One region of the Streptomyces purpurascens genome, then DNA from elsewhere that is predicted to be linked to it. Evidence: riboswitches for the same ligand, from Rfam matches in the RefSeq annotation. Region 1 holds a riboswitch; each other region holds the start of a gene.

The links. Region 1 has a riboswitch for thiamine pyrophosphate ahead of thiO (glycine oxidase ThiO). Riboswitches for the same ligand answer to the same signal wherever they lie in the genome.
Region 2: linked by a shared signal. The riboswitch ahead of OHU35_RS30610 (thiamine ABC transporter substrate binding subunit) and the one ahead of thiO (glycine oxidase ThiO) in region 1 are both predicted to bind thiamine pyrophosphate.
Region 3: linked by a shared signal. The riboswitch ahead of thiC (phosphomethylpyrimidine synthase ThiC) and the one ahead of thiO (glycine oxidase ThiO) in region 1 are both predicted to bind thiamine pyrophosphate.

The regions. Positions count from the first base shown of each region.
Region 1 is NZ_CP108341.1:2,496,689-2,498,946, reverse strand. It holds gene thiO (glycine oxidase ThiO) at 1-782, opposite strand, end outside; TPP riboswitch at 780-891, opposite strand; gene OHU35_RS11420 (hypothetical protein) at 943-1,293, shown strand; gene OHU35_RS11415 (NAD(P)/FAD-dependent oxidoreductase) at 1,326-2,258, shown strand, end outside.
Region 2 is NZ_CP108341.1:6,674,710-6,676,967, reverse strand. It holds gene OHU35_RS30615 (ABC transporter permease) at 1-166, opposite strand, end outside; gene OHU35_RS30610 (thiamine ABC transporter substrate binding subunit) at 142-1,179, opposite strand; TPP riboswitch at 1,303-1,409, opposite strand; gene rlmN (23S rRNA (adenine(2503)-C(2))-methyltransferase RlmN) at 1,434-2,258, opposite strand, start outside.
Region 3 is NZ_CP108341.1:4,598,998-4,601,255, reverse strand. It holds gene OHU35_RS20960 (YibE/F family protein) at 1-1,197, opposite strand, end outside; TPP riboswitch at 1,270-1,459, shown strand; gene thiC (phosphomethylpyrimidine synthase ThiC) at 1,452-2,258, shown strand, end outside.

The DNA.
Region 1 (2,258 bases):
ACCTGGCTGCCGCGCACGACCGCGCGCACGGTCCGGCTCAGGAAGGGCCCGTGCCGCTGTGGCATGGTCAGCCGCACGACCTCCCCCTTCACCGGTCGCACGGGCGGCAGCACGTCCTGCGGGACGCCCGCGAGCCGCCCGCTGAGACTGCCCCCGGCCAGCACCACCTGCCCCGCGTCCAGCGCGGTCCCGTCGGCCGTGACGACGCCCGTGGCCCGGTCCCGTACGACGGTGAGCCGCTCGGCCCACGCCCGGTGGAAGACCACACCCGCCCGCTCGCACGCGGTGACCAGCGCCCCGGACAGCCGCCGCGGGTCGATCTGGTGGTCGCCGTCGACCCGCAGCCCGCCGCGCACTCCCGGCGCGAGCATCGGCTCCAGGCGACGGCACTCCCGCCCCGACAGCCACTGCGACTCCAGGCCGGACTGCTGCTGCAGGGCGTGCAGTTCGCGCAGATGGGCCCGGTCGTCGGCGTCCAGGGCCACGGCGAGCGTGCCGCAGCGGCGGTAGCCGAGGTCGTGGCCCGTGAGGTCGGTGAGCTCGGCGGCGAAGTCCGGGTAGCGCCGGGCGGAGGCGAGGTTCAGACCGAGCAGGGTCTGCTCGCCGTAGTGCAGTTCCGTGACGGCGGCCAGCATGCCCGCCGCCACCTGCGCGGCCCCGTCGCCCGGCTCGGGGTCCACCACGGCCGTGGCCAGCCCGCGTTGTGCGGCCCGCCACGCGGTGACCAGGCCGATGATGCCGCCCCCGATGACGAGGACGTCTGACGTTCGCGTGCGCGACATGGGCGTCCAGCCCCTCCCTTCGCCGGCATGACCCGGATCAGGTTCGTACGGTCGGAGGCCGCCAGCCTCCCTCTCAGCCCGGTGCGTCCGGGCTCCCGCGAGTGCTCTACGTTGGCCACCCTAGCCCGATGCCGTATCCGCAGTAAGGGAGCCTCCGTCCATGGCCCGATCCCTCGACGGTCTTCTCCTGGCCCCGGTCGCCGACCAGGCGCCGGGCCAGGTGGGGACCCGCACCCGGTTCACGTACCACGAGAAGGACGGCGAGATCTGGGCCGAGTACACGGGCGGCGACGTCGTACGCGGGCATCTCGTGGGTACCCGGGAAGGTGACCGGCTGGACTTCCGCTACGTACAGCTCAAGCAGGACGGAACCACCTCTTCCGGGCACTGTGTGTCGACGGTCGTGGAGCTGCCCGACGGGCGGGTGCGGCTGGAGGAGACGTGGGAGTGGGAGTCCCAGCAGGGCAGCGGGACGAGCGTTGTGGAGCAGGTCACTGCGCATGAGCACTGACTGACAGAACGTCAGTTGTCTATGGTGATCAGGTGAGCGAGCAGACGCAGGAACCAGGTCCGTCCGTGCCGCGGCGCGTGGTCGTGGCAGGCGCGGGCATGGCCGGTGTGCAGACCGCGGTCGCCCTGCGGGAGCAGGGCTTCACCGGCACCGTGATCCTGATCGGCGCCGAGCCCCACCAGCCGTACGACCGGCCCCCGTTGTCCAAGGCCGTCCTGCTCGGCAAGGCCGAGGGCTCCGCCTTCGACCTCGACTTCGAGGCCCTCGGCATCGAACTGCGACTCGGCTGCGAGGTGCTGGGCCTGCGCCCCGGCGATCACGAGCTGGACACCGAGGACGGGCCCGTGCCGTACGACGTCCTCGTCGTCGCGACCGGCGCCGAACCGATCCGGCTGCCCGGCGCGGAGGGCGTGCCGGGCGTGCATCTGCTGCGCACCCTGGACGACGCCGAGCGGCTGCGGCCCGTGCTGGCCCGCAAGCACGACATCGTGGTCGTCGGCGCGGGCTGGATCGGCGCGGAGTTCGCCACGGCCGCGCGTGAGGCGGGCTGCGCGGTGACCGTCGTGGAGGCCGCCGAACGGCCGCTCGCCGGGGCACTGCCCGCCGAGGTCGCCGCGCCGATGGCCGGCTGGTACGCCGACGCGGGTGCGGTGCTGCGCACGCACGCGCGCGTGGAGCGCGTCGAGCCCGGGGCGGTGCTCCTCGACGACGGCACGCGGCTGCCGGCGGGCGCGGTCGTGGTCGGCATCGGCGCCCGCCCCGCGACGGCATGGCTGGCCGGCTCCGGAGTGGAGCTCGGTGCCCAGGGCGAGATCGTGTCCGACCAGCATCTGCGGACGTCGGCGCCGGACGTGTACGCGGTCGGCGACTGCGCCTCCTTCCCCTCGGGGCGGTACGGCGAGCGCCTGCTGGTGCACCACTGGGACAACGCCCTCCAGGGGCCGCGCACCGTGGCCCTGAACATC
Region 2 (2,258 bases), 4.2 Mb from region 1:
CGAACCGCCAGGCCCCGTCGACCTTCAGGCCGCGCGCGACGATCGCGGCGACGGGGTAGGCGAAGAACGCGGCGAAGAACGCGACGGGCAGGGCGATGAGCCCGAACCGCGCCGCGCTCCCGCGACGGTCCCTGCGGACGGCTACTTCAGTACGAGTGAGGTCCACGACTTGACCCACTGGTCACGGTGGTCGGCGATCTTCGCCGGGTCCATGGTCTCGGGATCCTTCGCCTGGGGCCCGAACTTCACGAACTCCGGCGGCACCTGGGCGCCCTCGCGCACCGGGTACACGAACATGTTGAGCGGCATGTCCTCCTGGAACCGCTCGCTGATCAGGAAGTCGAGGAACGCCTTGCCGCCCTTGGTGTTCTCGGCGTTGCTCAGCAGCCCCGCGTACTCGACCTGCCGGAAGCAGGTGCCCTGCGCGACCCCGGTCGGTGCCGCGCCGGGCTTGGGGTCGGCGTAGACGACCTCGACGGGCGGCGAGGAGGCGTACGACACGACGAGCGGCCGGTCGCCCTTGGCCTTCTTGCCGCCGGCCGAGCCGGAGAACTCCTCGTTGTAGGCCTGCTCCCAGCCGTCGACGACCTTCACGCCGTTGGCCTTGAGCTTCTTCCAGTAGCCCTGCCAGCCGTCGTCGCCGTACTTCGCCGCGGTGCCGAGCAGGAAGCCGAGACCGGGCGAGGACGCTGAGGCGTTCTCGGTGACCAGGAGGTTCTTGTACTGCGGCTTGACCAGGTCGTCGAAGCTCTTCGGCGGCTCGAGCTTGTGGTCGGCGAAGTACTTCTTGTCGTAGTTGACGCAGATGTCGCCGGTGTCGACGGGCGTGACCCGGTGCTTGCCCTGGTCGGCGCGGTACTCGGCCTTGATCCGGTCCGAGCCCTTCGCCTCGTACGGCTGGAACAGGCCGTTGTCGAGCGCCCGCGAGAGCAGCGTGTTGTCGACGCCGAAGAAGACGTCGCCCTGCGGGTTGTCCTTGGTCAGGATGGCCTTGTTCACGGCCTGCCCGGCGTCGCCGTCCTCCAGGACGTCGACCTTGTAGCCGGACTGCTTCTCGAAGGCGGCGATGACGTCCTTGGACGCGGCCCACGAGTCATGGCTGACGAGGGTCACGGTCTTGGAGTCGCCGGAGCCCTGGTCTCCACCGGACGACCCGCACGCGGCGAGCGTGCCGGCCATCCCGAGCCCGATGACCACGGCCGTCAGCCGCTTGATGTTGTTGCTCACTGGATTCCTCCTGGATGACCAGGAGAAGACGCGGCCCCGCCCGGGAACTCAGGGTTCCCGGGCAGGGCGCAACAGCTCGAGTGATGACCGATCTCCCTACCCAGAATGACCTGGGCCAGGTTCGGAGGGTCTGCGGCCGTGTGCCGCACTCTCAGCGCTGTGGCGCTCCCCTGTCGGAATATGAAGGTGTATGTACGACGGTCAGACTACCGTTCGGTGGCCGCGAGCTGACCACACGCCCCGTCGATCTCCTGTCCACGGGTGTCCCGGACCGTCACCGGCACACCATGGGCGGCGATGGCCTCGACGAACGCCTTCTCGTCCTCGGGCCGTGAGGCCGTCCACTTCGACCCGGGCGTCGGGTTCAGCGGAATGAGATTGACATGCACGGGCTTGCCCTTGAGCAGCCGCCCGAGCCGGTCACCCCGCCAGGCCTGGTCGTTGATGTCCCGGATCAGCGCGTACTCGATGGACAGCCGCCGCCCGGACTTGGCGCTGTACTCGAACCCGGCGTCCAGCACCTCCCGGACCTTCCACCGCGTGTTCACGGGGACGAGGGTGTCGCGCAGCTCGTCGTCGGGCGCGTGCAGCGAGATGGCGAGACGGCACTTGAAGCCCTCGTCGGCGAAGCGGTGGATCGCCGGGACGAGACCGACCGTCGAGACGGTGATCCCGCGCTGCGAGAGCCCCACGCCGTCGGGCTCGGGGTCGGTGAGCCGCCGGATGGACCCGATGACCCGGTTGTAGTTCGCGAGCGGCTCGCCCATGCCCATGAACACGATGTTGCTGAGCCGCGCCGGACCGCCGGGGACCTCACCGTCCCTGAGGGCCCGCATGCCGTCCACGATCTGGTGCACGATCTCGGCGGTGGACAGGTTCCGGTCCAGACCCGCCTGCCCGGTCGCGCAGAACGGGCAGTTCATCCCGCACCCCGCCTGCGAGCTGATGCACATGGTCACCCGGTCCGGATAACGCATCAGCACGGACTCGACGAGCGTCCCGTCGAACAGCCGCCACAGCGTCTTGCGCGT
Region 3 (2,258 bases), 2.1 Mb from region 1:
GCCGGCGAGCAGCAGACCGCTCATGTCGATCGTCGGGTAGAGGCCGTGGATCAGGCCGGTGTTGTCGTCCGTGTTGCCGGTGAGCGCGGCCCAGTCGATGAACACCGAGCCGAGGACGCCGATCAGCAACAGGGAGATGAGGGTGCCGAGCACTGCCACGGAGGTCCGTGCGGACAGTCCGTGACACATGTACAGGGCGATGAGCATGATGGCGCTCGCGCCCACCACCGCCACGATCAGCGGGTTCGAGCCCTGGAGGATCGCGGGCAGGATGAAGAAGTTCAGCACCAGGAAGCTGATGGCCAGTGCGACGAGGGCCATGACCCCGCGCAGCCGCCCCACGATCACGACGGCGAGCGCGAAGATGCCGGCCAGCAGGCCCATGGGCAGACGGCGGTTGATGTCGGTGACCGAGTACTGCAGGTCCTTCGGCGCGGAGGGCTCGTAGGCGACCACGACCTTCTGGCCCTCGTGCAGCTGGCGGGACTGGTCCGGCTGGATGATCTCGGTGAAGGTGCGGCCCTTGTCCTTGCCGCTGTCGACCCGGATCGTCGCTCGCTTGCAGGAGCCCTTCTCCTGCTGCTCCGCCGAGGAGCCCTCGGCGGTGGAGGTGTCGCCGGTCGGCGGGACTCCCGAGGCGCCGGCCTCCTTGCAGCTGATCTCCACGACCTTGGTGACCGAGGCCTGCTCGGTCTGCCGGTCGAAGCCGACGCCGGTGCGCTCGTGCGACGGGGCGCCGCCCGGCCACAGCACGGCGAGACCGACCAGCACGGCCGCGCCGAACGGGATCAGGATCGCCGCGATGATCTTGCGCAGATGCATGGAGACGGGCGCGGCCGGACCGTGGCTGTGACTGTGCGAGTGCCCGTGTCCGCCGCCTGGCGCGGAACCGGGGCCATGGCCGTGGCCGTCGCCTCCGCCGGTTCCGGAACCGTGCCCGCCGCCGGAGCCCGGCCCCTGCCCGTCGCCGGAACCGTGCCCACCGGCCGAGCCGCCACCCTGGCCGTTGCCCGGCCCGTATCCCCCGGCAGAGCCGGAACCACGCTCACCACCGGCCCCGGCCCCGGGCCCGTAACCCGCCCCGGGCTCATACCCGGCCCGGGGGACGAAATCGTGGCCGTCTCCCCGGCCGTTGCCGACGCCGGATCCGCGAGGCGGCTCGGGCGGTGGGTAAGGGGGACGCTGCGTCGTGGTCACCGACCGATCATCGCAAGAACGAGGGGGGCCCTCTGTTCACCGCGCCAAGATTGCCGCTAGCGTGGAGGCACCTTTTGTACACGCGGGAGCTCGGAGCACCGGGCTGAGAGGGCGCTGACCTCCGTCCCAGCGATGTTTCACATGAAACATCACCGAAGTCGAGTGATGTTTCACACGGAACGTCGGCGGACGGAAACCGCTGCGTCGACCGCCGAACCTGTTACCGGGTAATGCCGGCGTAGGGAGTAGGTCTCATGACCGACAAGGACGCACGCACGCCTGCCTCCGTTCAGGACGCACAGTCCGAGGAGGCCGGGAAGTCCATCGGCTGGCACAAGGCATACGTCGAGGGCACCCGCCCCGACCTGCGCGTGCCGGTTCGTCAGGTGCATCTCACCAACGGCCAGGCGGTCACGCTGTACGACACGTCGGGCCCGTACACCGATCCACTCGTCGACACCGACGTCCGCAGGGGCCTGCAGCCGCTGCGCGAGAACTGGATCATTGCCCGCGGCGACACCGAGGAGTACGCGGGCCGCCCCGTCCGCCCCGAGGACGACGGCATCAAGCACACCTCGCCCCGCGGCGGCCTCCGCAACCTCGACGCCGTCTTCCCCGGCCGCCCGCGCCAGCCGCGCCGCAGCCGGGACGGCGAGGCGGTCACGCAGCTCGCGTACGCCCGCCGCGGCGAGATCACGCCCGAGATGGAGTACGTGGCCATCCGGGAGAACGTCTCGCCCGAGGTGGTCCGCGACGAGATCGCCGCGGGCCGGGCCGTGCTGCCGGCCAACGTCAACCACCCGGAGATCGAGCCGATGATCATCGGCAAGAGGTTCCTGGTGAAGGTCAACGCCAACATCGGCAACTCGGCGGTGACGTCCTCCATCGAGGAGGAGGTCGAGAAGATGACCTGGGCGACCCGCTGGGGCGCCGACACGGTCATGGACCTCTCCACCGGCCGCAACATCCACACCACCCGTGAATGGGTGCTGCGCAACTCCCCCGTCCCCATCGGCACCGTGCCGCTCTACCAGGCCCTGGAGAAGGTGGACGGCCGGGCC